Regions from separate parts of the Priestia sp. J2 genome, predicted to be linked through region 2. Evidence: riboswitches for the same ligand, from Rfam matches in the RefSeq annotation. Region 2 holds a riboswitch; each other region holds the start of a gene.
The links. A riboswitch is a leader RNA that binds a small molecule or an ion and turns the genes downstream of it on or off. The one in region 2 is predicted to bind cobalamin.
Positions count from the first base shown of each region.

Region 1: linked by a shared signal. The riboswitch ahead of nikA (nickel ABC transporter substrate-binding protein) and the one ahead of LJY09_RS09550 (ABC transporter substrate-binding protein) in region 2 are both predicted to bind cobalamin.
Region 3: linked by a shared signal. The riboswitch ahead of LJY09_RS13055 ((2Fe-2S) ferredoxin domain-containing protein) and the one ahead of LJY09_RS09550 (ABC transporter substrate-binding protein) in region 2 are both predicted to bind cobalamin.

Region 1 covers NZ_CP086208.1:485,259-489,012, forward strand. The annotation lists gene LJY09_RS02585 (hypothetical protein) at 1-19, shown strand, start outside; gene LJY09_RS02590 (tautomerase family protein) at 187-576, shown strand; gene ftsZ (cell division protein FtsZ) at 936-1,940, shown strand; cobalamin riboswitch at 1,943-2,133, shown strand; gene nikA (nickel ABC transporter substrate-binding protein) at 2,277-3,754, shown strand, end outside.
Region 2 covers NZ_CP086208.1:1,904,470-1,908,223, forward strand. The annotation lists gene LJY09_RS09540 (YpjP family protein) at 276-878, shown strand; gene LJY09_RS09545 (thioredoxin family protein) at 1,067-1,381, shown strand; cobalamin riboswitch at 1,472-1,605, shown strand; gene LJY09_RS09550 (ABC transporter substrate-binding protein) at 1,864-2,823, shown strand; gene LJY09_RS09555 (adenosylcobinamide amidohydrolase) at 2,912-3,520, shown strand; gene cbiB (adenosylcobinamide-phosphate synthase CbiB) at 3,525-3,754, shown strand, end outside.
Region 3 covers NZ_CP086208.1:2,588,486-2,592,239, forward strand. The annotation lists gene LJY09_RS13045 (sirohydrochlorin chelatase) at 1-319, opposite strand, end outside; gene cobJ (precorrin-3B C(17)-methyltransferase) at 337-1,959, opposite strand; gene LJY09_RS13055 ((2Fe-2S) ferredoxin domain-containing protein) at 1,973-2,353, opposite strand; cobalamin riboswitch at 2,454-2,634, opposite strand; cobalamin riboswitch at 2,752-2,931, opposite strand; gene LJY09_RS13060 (hypothetical protein) at 3,078-3,236, opposite strand; gene LJY09_RS13065 (M42 family metallopeptidase) at 3,589-3,754, opposite strand, start outside.

The DNA of each region.
Region 1 (3,754 bases), 1.4 Mb from region 2:
TTTTGTACTAATGAAATGAGCCGTTATGCTGCTCATTTCTTTTTATTAGGTTCAGCTTTTATTGAAGAGTTTGAGGTCTCTTTCACTAGAGAGCACATTGTGAATAGCGTATCTTTTTTTTACAAATGATAGTTGTGATATGATAAAGCAATAATACATTAGACAAAAAGCTGGAGGTTACTTAGTATGCCATTACTTAGATTTGATGTAATAGAAGGAAGAGACGAAAAAGAGTTAAAAACATTACTAGACGCTACTCATCGAGCGATGCTAGAAGCCTTTGGCGTCCCAGAACGCGATCGTTATCAAATTGTACATCAGCATCCTGCTCATGAAATGATTATTGAAGATACAGGTCTTGGCTTTGAGAGAAGCAAGGATTTGGTTATTATAAGTGTGACGAGCAAACAGCGAACAGAAGAGCAAAAACAAGCTCTTTACAAATTAATTGTAAAAGAGCTGGGAGAAAGCTGCGGAATTCAGCCAAGCGACATTATGATTTCAATTGTTGAAAACGGTAATGCTGACTGGAGCTTTGGTATGGGAGAAGCTCAATTCTTAACTGGGAAATTATAAAATGGTTTATTATCTAGAGAAGCCCTTATTTCTAAGGGCTTTTTCTCATTTTGTCTATAAAAATATTATTCTCTTAGTCACATCTTACTCAAAATTAAATACAGACATCTGTCAAATGAATGATACAATAAGCTTATATGCCGTTTTGAGTGGGAAAACCAAAAAAGAGTTCGGCGTACTAACTTCGGAACAACAATAATTTTACATAAAGATGTAAAGATTTAAAGGTTAAAAGAGAAATGTATAAAATCTGTAAAACAAAAGAACAGTTACGCGTTAAACATAGGAGTAAAAGGTTCTTCACGTGTTTTTTCGGATAATAAGAGAAAGTAATTTTGATCATTGAGGAGGAACTTAGAATGTTTGGATTTGATGGAGATGTATCGCCATTAGTGCGAATTAAAGTAATTGGAGTCGGCGGTGGAGGAAATAACACCGTTAACCGTATGATTGAACATGGTGTACAAGGGGTAGAATTTATCGCCGTTAATACGGATGCTCAGGCGCTTAATTTATCTAAAGCAGATGTGAAAATGCAGATTGGTGCGGCATTAACGCGAGGATTAGGTGCAGGAGCTAATCCAGAAGTAGGAAGAGAAGCTGCAGAAGAAAGCAGAGAGCAAATTCAAGAAGTACTGCAAGGCGCAGATATGGTATTCGTAACAGCTGGCATGGGGGGAGGCACTGGTACTGGAGCAGCTCCGGTTATTGCCCAAATTGCCCGTGAACTAAATGCTTTAACAATTGGAGTAGTTACTCGTCCTTTCAAGTTTGAAGGAAATAAACGTACCAAGCAAGCAGTAGGCGGTATTACTGCGATGAATGAATCGGTAGATACCCTTATTGTCATTCCAAACGACCGTTTGCTTGAAATCGTTGATAAAAAGACACCTATGCTTGAAGCATTCCGTGAAGCAGATAATGTTCTTCGCCAAGGTATTCAAGGTATTTCAGATTTAATCGCTGTTCCAGGGCTGATTAACCTTGACTTTGCTGATGTAAAAACAATTATGTCTAATCAAGGATTTGCGCTTATGGGTATCGGACGAGCTTCGGGATCAGATCGAGCAATTGAAGCAGCGAAAAAAGCGATTTCTAGTCCGCTGCTAGATGCATCGATTGATGGAGCAAGAGGCGTGCTGCTGAACATTACGAGCGGCAGCAGCCTGAGTCTTTACGAAGTACAGGAAGCAGCAGATATTGTCACGTCCGCTTCTGATCAGGACTTAAATATGATTTTTGGATCTGTGATTAATGAAGATTTAAAGGACGAAATGATGGTAACCGTTATTGCCACTGGATTTGATGATGAAGATATTTCACCATCAGCTTCCACTTCTAGAGTTTCAAGAGCACGCTACTAAATTAAATAACCAGCTTTTATGGTGGCAATTGTTTTTCAATTGCCTTAAAAGGGAATCCGGTGAAAATCCGGAGCGGTCCCGCCACTGTAACAAGGAGCCTTATGTCAAAAAGCCACTGTCTATTTAGAGACGGGAAGGCGGTATAAGGCAGTGACTTGAAGCCAGGAGACCTGCCATAAATCGCAGCACACAATAACCTACGAGGATAGGGAGGTGTTTTGGCAGAATCAAAAATACGATAAACAAGGGATACGTTTATCTGAATTTGTTGTGAAGGCAAGCACTTCTTTTTAGAAGTGCTTTTTTTGTGTATTAAAATAGAAGGTGGAAAAATGAATGATAAATAATAAAAAACTTGTATCTATGATATTTCTCATGTTACTTTGCCTCACTGCTTGCGCTCCTAATGAAGAGAGCGTAAGTATAAAAGAAAGAAAGAAAACGGATAAAAGTGTGACGTTTTTATTTAATTTTACATCTGCAACGCTTGATCCTCATACGGACGATAATTATACAGCAGTTCGTGGGGGAGTAGGGGAGACGCTTGTTAAAATCAACGACGATTTAAAAATAAAGCCTTGGCTTGCTGAAAAGTGGGAAACGAAAGATAACGGCCTTACATGGACATTTATGATAAGAAAGAACATCACGTTTCAAAACGGAAAAGCGCTGGATGCAAATGCCGTTAAGTCTTCTCTTCAAAGAACGATAGACCAAAGTTATGCGATGAAAAACGCTTTAAATATTAAAGAAATGAAAGCGAACAGTCATGCGCTGACAATTACATTAAAAGAACCAATGCCTAAATTTCCTTCTGAATTAGTGCATCCAAATACAGCTATTATAGATGTTAATGCTTCTAATATAGCTAAGAAGCCCATTGGTACGGGTCCATTTCGCGTCTTGTCTTTTGATCAAGGAAATCAAGTAAAATTAGAAAGATATGAAAATTATTGGGGTGGAAAAGTGAAATTGAAAAGTGCGATCTTTGGATTTAACGAAGATGCTAATGCGCGAGTTGCTGCTCTTCAATCTGGAACAGCCGATATTATTTATCGCCCGCCTTTAGAAAGCTTGGGCACTTTACAAACAGATCCGTCTTTTAAAGTAAGTGGAGTACCTAGTGTGCGCACCCATTTATTGCTTTACAATCAAACTAATGACGCATTAAAAGACGAAAATGTAAGAAAAGCTATCGATACCTTATTGAACCGAAAAGAAATTGTTAGCAGCATCATGAACAATCAAGCGGCAGCGGCTCGAGGTCCATTTTTACCCCAATTTCCTTTTGCTGATAGTACTGCTAATGAGCAAAGAGGTATGACATCTGCTAAAAAATATTTAGAGAAAGCAGGCTATCAAATCAAAAATGACAAAGCAATCAAAAATGGAAAGCCACTATCGCTCTCTCTTGTCACATATAGTTCTTTGCCAGAACTGCCTTTAATTGCTCAGCTTATACAGTCTAATGCCAAAGAGTTAGGAATTACTATTAAGATTCACCTAGTTGAAGATAGCGATGAATATGTAATGGCAAAAGATGATTGGGATTTAGCATTGTACAGCCTTATCACAGCACCTAGAGGAGATGCCAGCTATTATTTAAGTACGAACTATTTGCCCGGCGGTGGTTTAAATGCCAGCCGGATTAATGATGATACGCTAACAAAAATGATAGAACAGTTAAATTCAACAGTAGATGACGCAAAACGAGATCAGTTAGCCAAACAAGCAACCGCTTTGATTAATAGAAAAATGCTGACGTCATCGATTGTACATCCAAACATTGTTGTTGCTTATAATCAAAAAGTGAA
Region 2 (3,754 bases):
AAGTATGATATATTTTTGAACATAAAAATACTTTTGTGTTTAAGCATCCAGCAAAAAAGGAATATCTTGTATAGGTTTCCGCTCGGTGTGACAACCTCAAACAGAAGAAGGAAGGTGGTAACTGAAAAGTCGTCAAATGCCCGTAGACAGCATAAATGAATAAGCAAATATAGGTAAAAAATTAATAAGTATGTTACAATACCTAGTGAGTTATGATAATGAATTTTACAATATGAAAAGACCATATGGGAAAAGATGAGAAAGGAAAGATACGAATGCCTAGATGGATAAAAAGAATGCTAATTGTATTTATTACAGTATTTACATTTGGGCTTGTCACTCCACCAGAATATTTATACGTTGATGATGCAAAAGCGGACAAGCAACATAAAGCAGGGTATGTAAGAGAAACAACTCCTGTCACAGCTGTTATAGAAGATATTCATTTGCCATATGAAGAACCAAAATATGAAGACGTTTCATCATTTGTTACGTATGCAATGGAATCAGCTGAAAAACAGTCAGTGGAAAAATTCGGAACAAAAATTGGTCCTGTCATTGAAGATGAATTTCGTCAAGCAGTGTTACCTAAAATTGAAGAAGTGCTGACCGACATTGGCACTGAACTTGAACAGTCAATTCAGAATCTCGAGATAAGCGAGCACCCTGCTGCTGGCTACGGTGAAAAGATTTTCCATGTATATGACCGGGAAACCGGTCAGGACTTAATACGGTTTCATGTACGGCGTGAAAATCCTCCAAAAGATGGATACTGGTTTAATTTTCACTATCATGCGGCCGCAGATAATTTTCAAAAGCATTATGATTTAGGGAAAATTTATTGGAACCGAAACATGCCGCCTAAGTGGTTCAGCTGATAATAGACACAACATTCTACAATTTCGAAATGTTAGCTTTTTTAAGCTAGCATTTTTTTACGTCTAAAACCGTTATGGTCTAAATAAGCTGAAACATTAGCACAACGATAAAAAAATCGTTTATAATGAAGTCAGACTTCTTACTATAGAATTGTAGGAAGGAACGAATAGACGCTGGAGGTAACACAATGAAACAATTTACGGAAGAAAAACAATTTCGCGAACAAATTAAGAATGAAACACTAAGCGTTGGGATTTTTACGACAACGTGGTGTCCTGATTGCAAACGTTTGGATATGTTTATTGATGAAATCGTTGACGAAAATACAGATAAAGCATGGTTTAAAATTGACAAGGATGAGTTTGAAGAACTTTCTGCTGAAAACAATGTAATGGGTATTCCTTCTCTTCTTGTATATAAAAACGGTGAAAAAATTGCGCACCTGCACAGTGCAAATGCTAAAACGCCTGAAGCGGTCCGTGAATTTTTAGCAACTCTTTAATTCCCTAAGCTGCGAGAGCATTCTCGCAGCTTTTTTTGTGAGAATGGCTATTTCCATTTTTCGATGAGTGGGGTATACTAGGACAAGTGAATAATCGTAAAGCAATAAGGTCTCAATTTAAAGATTGAGTGAAAAGGGAAGTCTGGTGAAAAACCAGCGCGGTCCCGCCACTGTAAGCGCTTTGTGCGTAAGTCAGGAGACCTGCCTTATTGTTAGCTGTGAAACCTTCGAGGAAGGGTGAAGCAGGGTAATGAACATACATATCAAGTATAGTGAACGGATTCTTTTCCTGCTTATCTTGACGTTACCTGCTTTGCTTTCAATTGAAAGTAAAGCTTTTTTATTTTGAAGCTGCTGCCGAGCAGTATACATAGTCAAAGCGGAAAAAACGGGATAGCGCTGCTTTTTGCATGATCATTTGCTTTTTCTTTAACGTGGAGGTTTCGTATTCACAATGAACAATATATAGGGGGAGTATTTAGATGAAAAAATGGCTTTCGTATTCCATTATTGCGCTGTTAGTCATCGTACTTGCTGCATGCGGTGCAGGCAGCCAAAGCAACAGTGATAAAAAAACGAAGCAAGATACAGAACAAACGTCACAAGCTGCGTTTCCAGTGAAGGTAAAAGACGCGCGTGATAAAGAAATTACGTTGAAAAAACAGCCTAAGAAAATTGTTTCATTAATGCCAAGTAATACGGAGATTGTATATGCCCTTGGCCTTGAAAAAGAATTAGTCGGTGTCACAAGCAACGATGATTATCCTAAAAGCGTAAAGAAAAAAGCGCAGGTGGGAGATATGAACGTTAATGCAGAAAAAGTTATTGCTTTAAATCCTGATTTAGTGCTGGCACACGCTTCAAGTATGGGCGTTTCAGATGAAGTATTTAAACAAATTGAAAGTGCGGGTATTCCGGTATTTGTTGTAAAAGATTCAACAACGTTTGATACGGTTTATGATTCTATTACGCAAATTGGTAAATTAACGGGTAAAACAAAAGAAGCTAATCAAACAATTAAAGACATGAAAGAAAAAGTAGCTTCAATTGAGAAAAAAGCAAAAACGATTTCAAAAGAAGATCGTAAAAAAGTATGGATAGAGGTATCGGGAGCTCCTGAGATTTATACAACAGGAAAAGGTACGTTCATGAACGAAATGCTTACTATGATCGGTGCTGATAACGTAGCGGCTAGTGAAAAGGGTTGGGTTAAGTTTTCTGAAGAGCAAGTTGTTAAGTTAAACCCTGACGTTATTATCGCAACGTATGATGCAGACAAAAATGAGATTATGAAGCGTCCCGCTTGGAGCAGCATGACTGCTGTAAAAGAGGGGAACATCGAAAAGGTTGATCAAAACAAAATCAACCGCTTAGGACCTCGTATTGTAGATGGCTTAGAGGACTTAGCAAAAGCAGTATACCCTGAGGTGTACAATAAATAAAAAGAGGGACCATATTCCAGTTCGAATTGAAAAGGGGATTGGTCCCTTTTCACATCTTAAAATTGAAGAACGGCCTGAGCTTTTAATCATGAAAACCGAGACTTCTTATAAAACATACAGCTCAGGCGTTTTAGGAACAGGCATCACGGAAACGGACACCTTTTACAATCGATTTGTTCATAAAGACTATTATTCAGATACTCCTTCTTTAGAGTATGAGCAATATTTGATGAAAGAAAATGTGCGCCATGAGCAAATCGTAGGGTTGATGACAGCGGTTTGGTTAAAAGAAAGAGCGATTTACTGTTATGAAGGCTACGGAGTAAGAGTAGCTTCCGTGATAACGGCTGGAGTAGGAAACGCAGTGGATATTACAGCTGACGAAGCTGTCCCTTTCTATTCCTCTCCCGGTACAATTAATATGTTTTTTTTCGTGGAAGGCAGGCTTACGGATGCGGCGTTTTTACAGCTTTTTATTGCCGCTACAGAAGCCAAAACAAAAACGCTGTCACAGCTGGGTGTCATAGATCCAGCTACAAAGACGATTGCTACGGGAACATCTACGGACAGTATCTCAGTTGCAGCGTCTCAGCAAGGACCATTATATGAATATGCAGGCTCTATGACCGCTTTAGGTCAAGCGGTAGCCAAGCTGGTAAAAATAAGCTTAGAGCAGGCACTTAAGGAAAAGAGGTGAAGAAATGAGTATTGCACAAGCGATGATTGCACACCTGACAGCCATGACGATTGCTCTACTCATTGACCGAATCATAGGTGACCCAGAAAATTGGCCGCATCCCGTTCGCTGGTTTGGCAAGTGGATTTATTGGATGGATTCCAGATTAAATAAAGGCGCAGGAAAACGATTCAAAGGATTGCTTCTTGTGATAAGTATGGTGGTGCTCGCAGGAGTTATTCCTTTTTTATTCCT
Region 3 (3,754 bases), 680 kb from region 2:
CATGAACGCCAATGGGACGTCCGTACACGAAGTTTACGTGTGGATATTTTTCCTTAGCTTCATCTATAGCCGCCGGAATATGTATTTTTGAGTGGCCAGCTGGCAAGAGCATAATTGGAACTACAACTACATCTGTCGCTCCTTTTGCCACACATGTATCAATGCCTTGACTTACATTCGGACGTTCAAACTCTAGAAAACACGTTTCTATTAAAATAGATGGGTCCCAATCATGCTTCATAGTCGAGATAAACTCGCGAATTTGATCGTTCCCTTCAGGATCTCTACTTCCATGACCGACAAATAAAACTGATTTCATATAATGCCCTCCCATTTTTAATCTCCACACGGAGCTGGTTCTACTTTTATTTTTGGTGTTATATCTTGATAGTCGAATCCATAAACATTCTTCACACGCTTAAAGAATTTATGAAACCGCTCATTTGGATGACCTTTTTCTTTATATTCATGGACAATGTTCTCCACTATTTCAACAATGTCATCGGGCGCTATGCCTTCCGCCACAATTTGACCTGAATGGGCGTTTCGTCCAACCGTTTTAGCCCCTAAAAATAAGTCAAACGCACCTTTTCTGTAGACAATGCCGATATCTTCTTGAACAGCACCGTAACAGGCCATACCGCATCCATTAATACCAAGCTTCAGCTCTTTTGGCATGTCCATTCCACCGAGACGCTTTTGTAATTGTTCCGTATGCGGGATGGCGTCACTTTTTTCTCCATCACAAAAATCACACGCTTTAATTGTAAACACGTCTCCGACTGGAGATAGTAAAAAGGAAGCTGATTGGAGCTTTTTAATAATCACATCTGGCTGAGCCGTTGGAATTTGCAGTTTGATTTGATGGTCAGGCGTATACTCCATCGTACCTTTTTCACCAACAACTTCTGCTAGTATTGTCATTTGAACGGGCGTAAACTTCTTATTTGCAAGCCCTGGACTAACTGCCACTTCAAAAATAGACTCAATTGGCTGGTGTACGACCGGTGAAGTAGTTTCACCTAAAATTGCTTGAAGCGCTTCTTCTGCCAGAGCTCGTGAAGCTGCTTTTTCTTCTTTTGTATTCTGAACATCTTCAATAGCTGAAGCCGTTTGCTTTACAGTCTCCTCTTGATCAAGAGCCCATGGTTCTGCTTCTTTTCGAAGTCGCTGATGCGGTCTTAGCGGCTGCTCTGTTTGGTTGAGGGTATATTTCCGCTGATACCCGCGCGGTGTAATCATTAAGTCATCGTAAAAGAACGTAGATGAATTTCCGACAACAACGGTAGTCAGCATGCCTATTTCATGATTTAACATGTCTTTTAAATTGGTCATTACCACTTCTTCACGGTCACGATAAGCGCTTTTCACAAGACCAACAGGCGTATCGGGGGAACGGTATTTTAATAAAATCCTTTGCGCTTCCACAATTTGTCTTGTGCGTCTTCCGCTTTTCGGATTATAAAAAGCTACTACAAAATCTGCTTGTGCAGCTGCTTCGATTCGTTTTTCGATTAACTCCCAAGGCGTAAGGTGGTCACTTAAACTAATCGTACAGGCATCATGCATCACGGGCGCCCCAAGGAGGGATGCGCATGAATTAATAGCCGAAATGCCAGGAATCACTTCCAGCTCTACGCCCGTTTCTTTTTTCCATCCTTTTTCAATCAACACTTCATACACAAGGCCGGCCATTCCGTATACTCCTGCATCTCCGCTTGAAATGACCGCCACGGTTTTTCCCGCTTCAGCTTGCTTTACGGCTTCTTGTGCACGGCTTACTTCTTCGGTCATTCCTGTACTAATAATTTGCTGATTCGTTAATAGTCCTTGAATTAATTCCACATAGGTTTTATAACCAATGATCATATCACTTTCTTGAATGGCTTCTCTTGCTCGCTGTGTAATATGTTCAAAGCTTCCTGGGCCGAATCCAATAACTAACAGTTTACCTTTCATGCTAGCTCCTCCTTTATGCGTTACTTTTTACTTTGTCAATTCCTTCTATGGAGTCACTCTTTTCCGGAGAAACAAAACCGTTTTGATCATATTCATAAATAAGTGATTCCTTTATACTGCAGCCTCCTGCTAAATGTTCTTCAACAATTCGATGAGCTACGTTTTCAGTGACCTGCTTGTACCAATCTCCTGAAGGGTACACGATAGCTACAGGAGCATCTTTGCATCTTCCGTTACAGCGCGTACGGGTTGTGTGAACCGCTTCATCTAGATTCAGTTCAGTCACTTTATTTCGAATAGCTTGCGTGGCTTCTTCTCCACCTTTTCTCATACAGCTGCTTCCATTACAAATCAATACGTGATGTTTTGTTCCATTTAAGTTCCACGTCGTCACACTTATTCGCTCCTTTACTAAAAAAACGCCTCTATCAATGATAGAGGCGCAGAAAAATTCAAACTAAGTTTTTGCACTTCCACCTATATCCCGTAGGGTAAGCTTCGCATTAGAAAAAGGCTGGTTTCCTGACTTCGATTCATCACTTGATTGCGCCTTCCCGAATACAGTGGCATATGCAATCAGCTCCTCTTCACAGTGGCGGGTACCGCGCTGGCTTCACACCAGACTTCCCATTTAACGCAATGTGAACATTGCGCACCTTTTTTGCACGATATGTAGTTTTGTGCTACGAGAAAAACCCGCTTCGCTAATATGCGAGCGGGTAAAACGTCAGAATAAAAGTGTACACGAATGCCACTTTAAGCCAACGTTTCCCTTCCCGCTCCCCGGAGAAATAGAAACTTCACAATAAAGACAGGTCTCCTGACTTGTGTATCATTCTACTTGAGAACCTTCCCGTGATTTTTCCACAGTGGTTATACTCGTTCGTCCACACTTACAGTTGCGGGGACAGTACTGGTCTTTCACCAGTTTCCCTATTAAGCCTTCTTGGCATCTTTACTGTTGCTGTTTGATATATATGAACCTTTTAAACTATCAGAATAATAGAAGTAACTACCATATCATAGCGTACATTTTTTTTTATTTCAACTCTATTCTTTTCGTAAGATACAAGAAGCTATAAAAAAACAAGAGCATAAAGTCAGCTCTTGTTTTTTTATTATATAGCTACTAATGTTAAATGAGGATCATTATAATACACGACTTCTGAAAGAACTTTACAGCCATTTGTTTTTGCAAAAGCTTCTCTCGCCTGCGTTTCAGTTTCAAATTCAAACATTTTCATTTCTTTTCCAGCATATACCGTCAGTACCCACATGAAAAGATTCGCCTCCGATTATTGTAGTGATCGCTATATCCACATTATGACGAAACCATATCCTTTTGAAAACCCATTCTACAAAACTTGTCACAAGAAACTTTTAAAAATTTAAAAACATTTTAACTTCTGTAAATGAACAAAATGTACAAAAGGTTTAAGCCGTATTATACCTCTTTAAAAAAGGTGCTTTTTTTACCAACTGTTGCTTCATCAGTAAAAAAATATATAGTATTTATTAAAAAAAGAAGCCGGACAGCCGGCTTCTTTTTTAGGAAAGGAAAGTACAGACATCACAGTCCCGTCCTGCTCTTTGTTTTGCATAAAAATACACTAATTAAATATTCCTTTCTTAAAGCAGAACCATGTTCGATTGCACATAGTGGTAAAGAAGCTTGTACGTATGGTTTAATGAATCTTGATGCGTTCTCTCAAACGCATGAGAAGAATCAATTCCTGGACCAATTAAGCCGTGTACGATGTCATGCCCGGCACGAATAGCAGCAGAAGCATCTGAT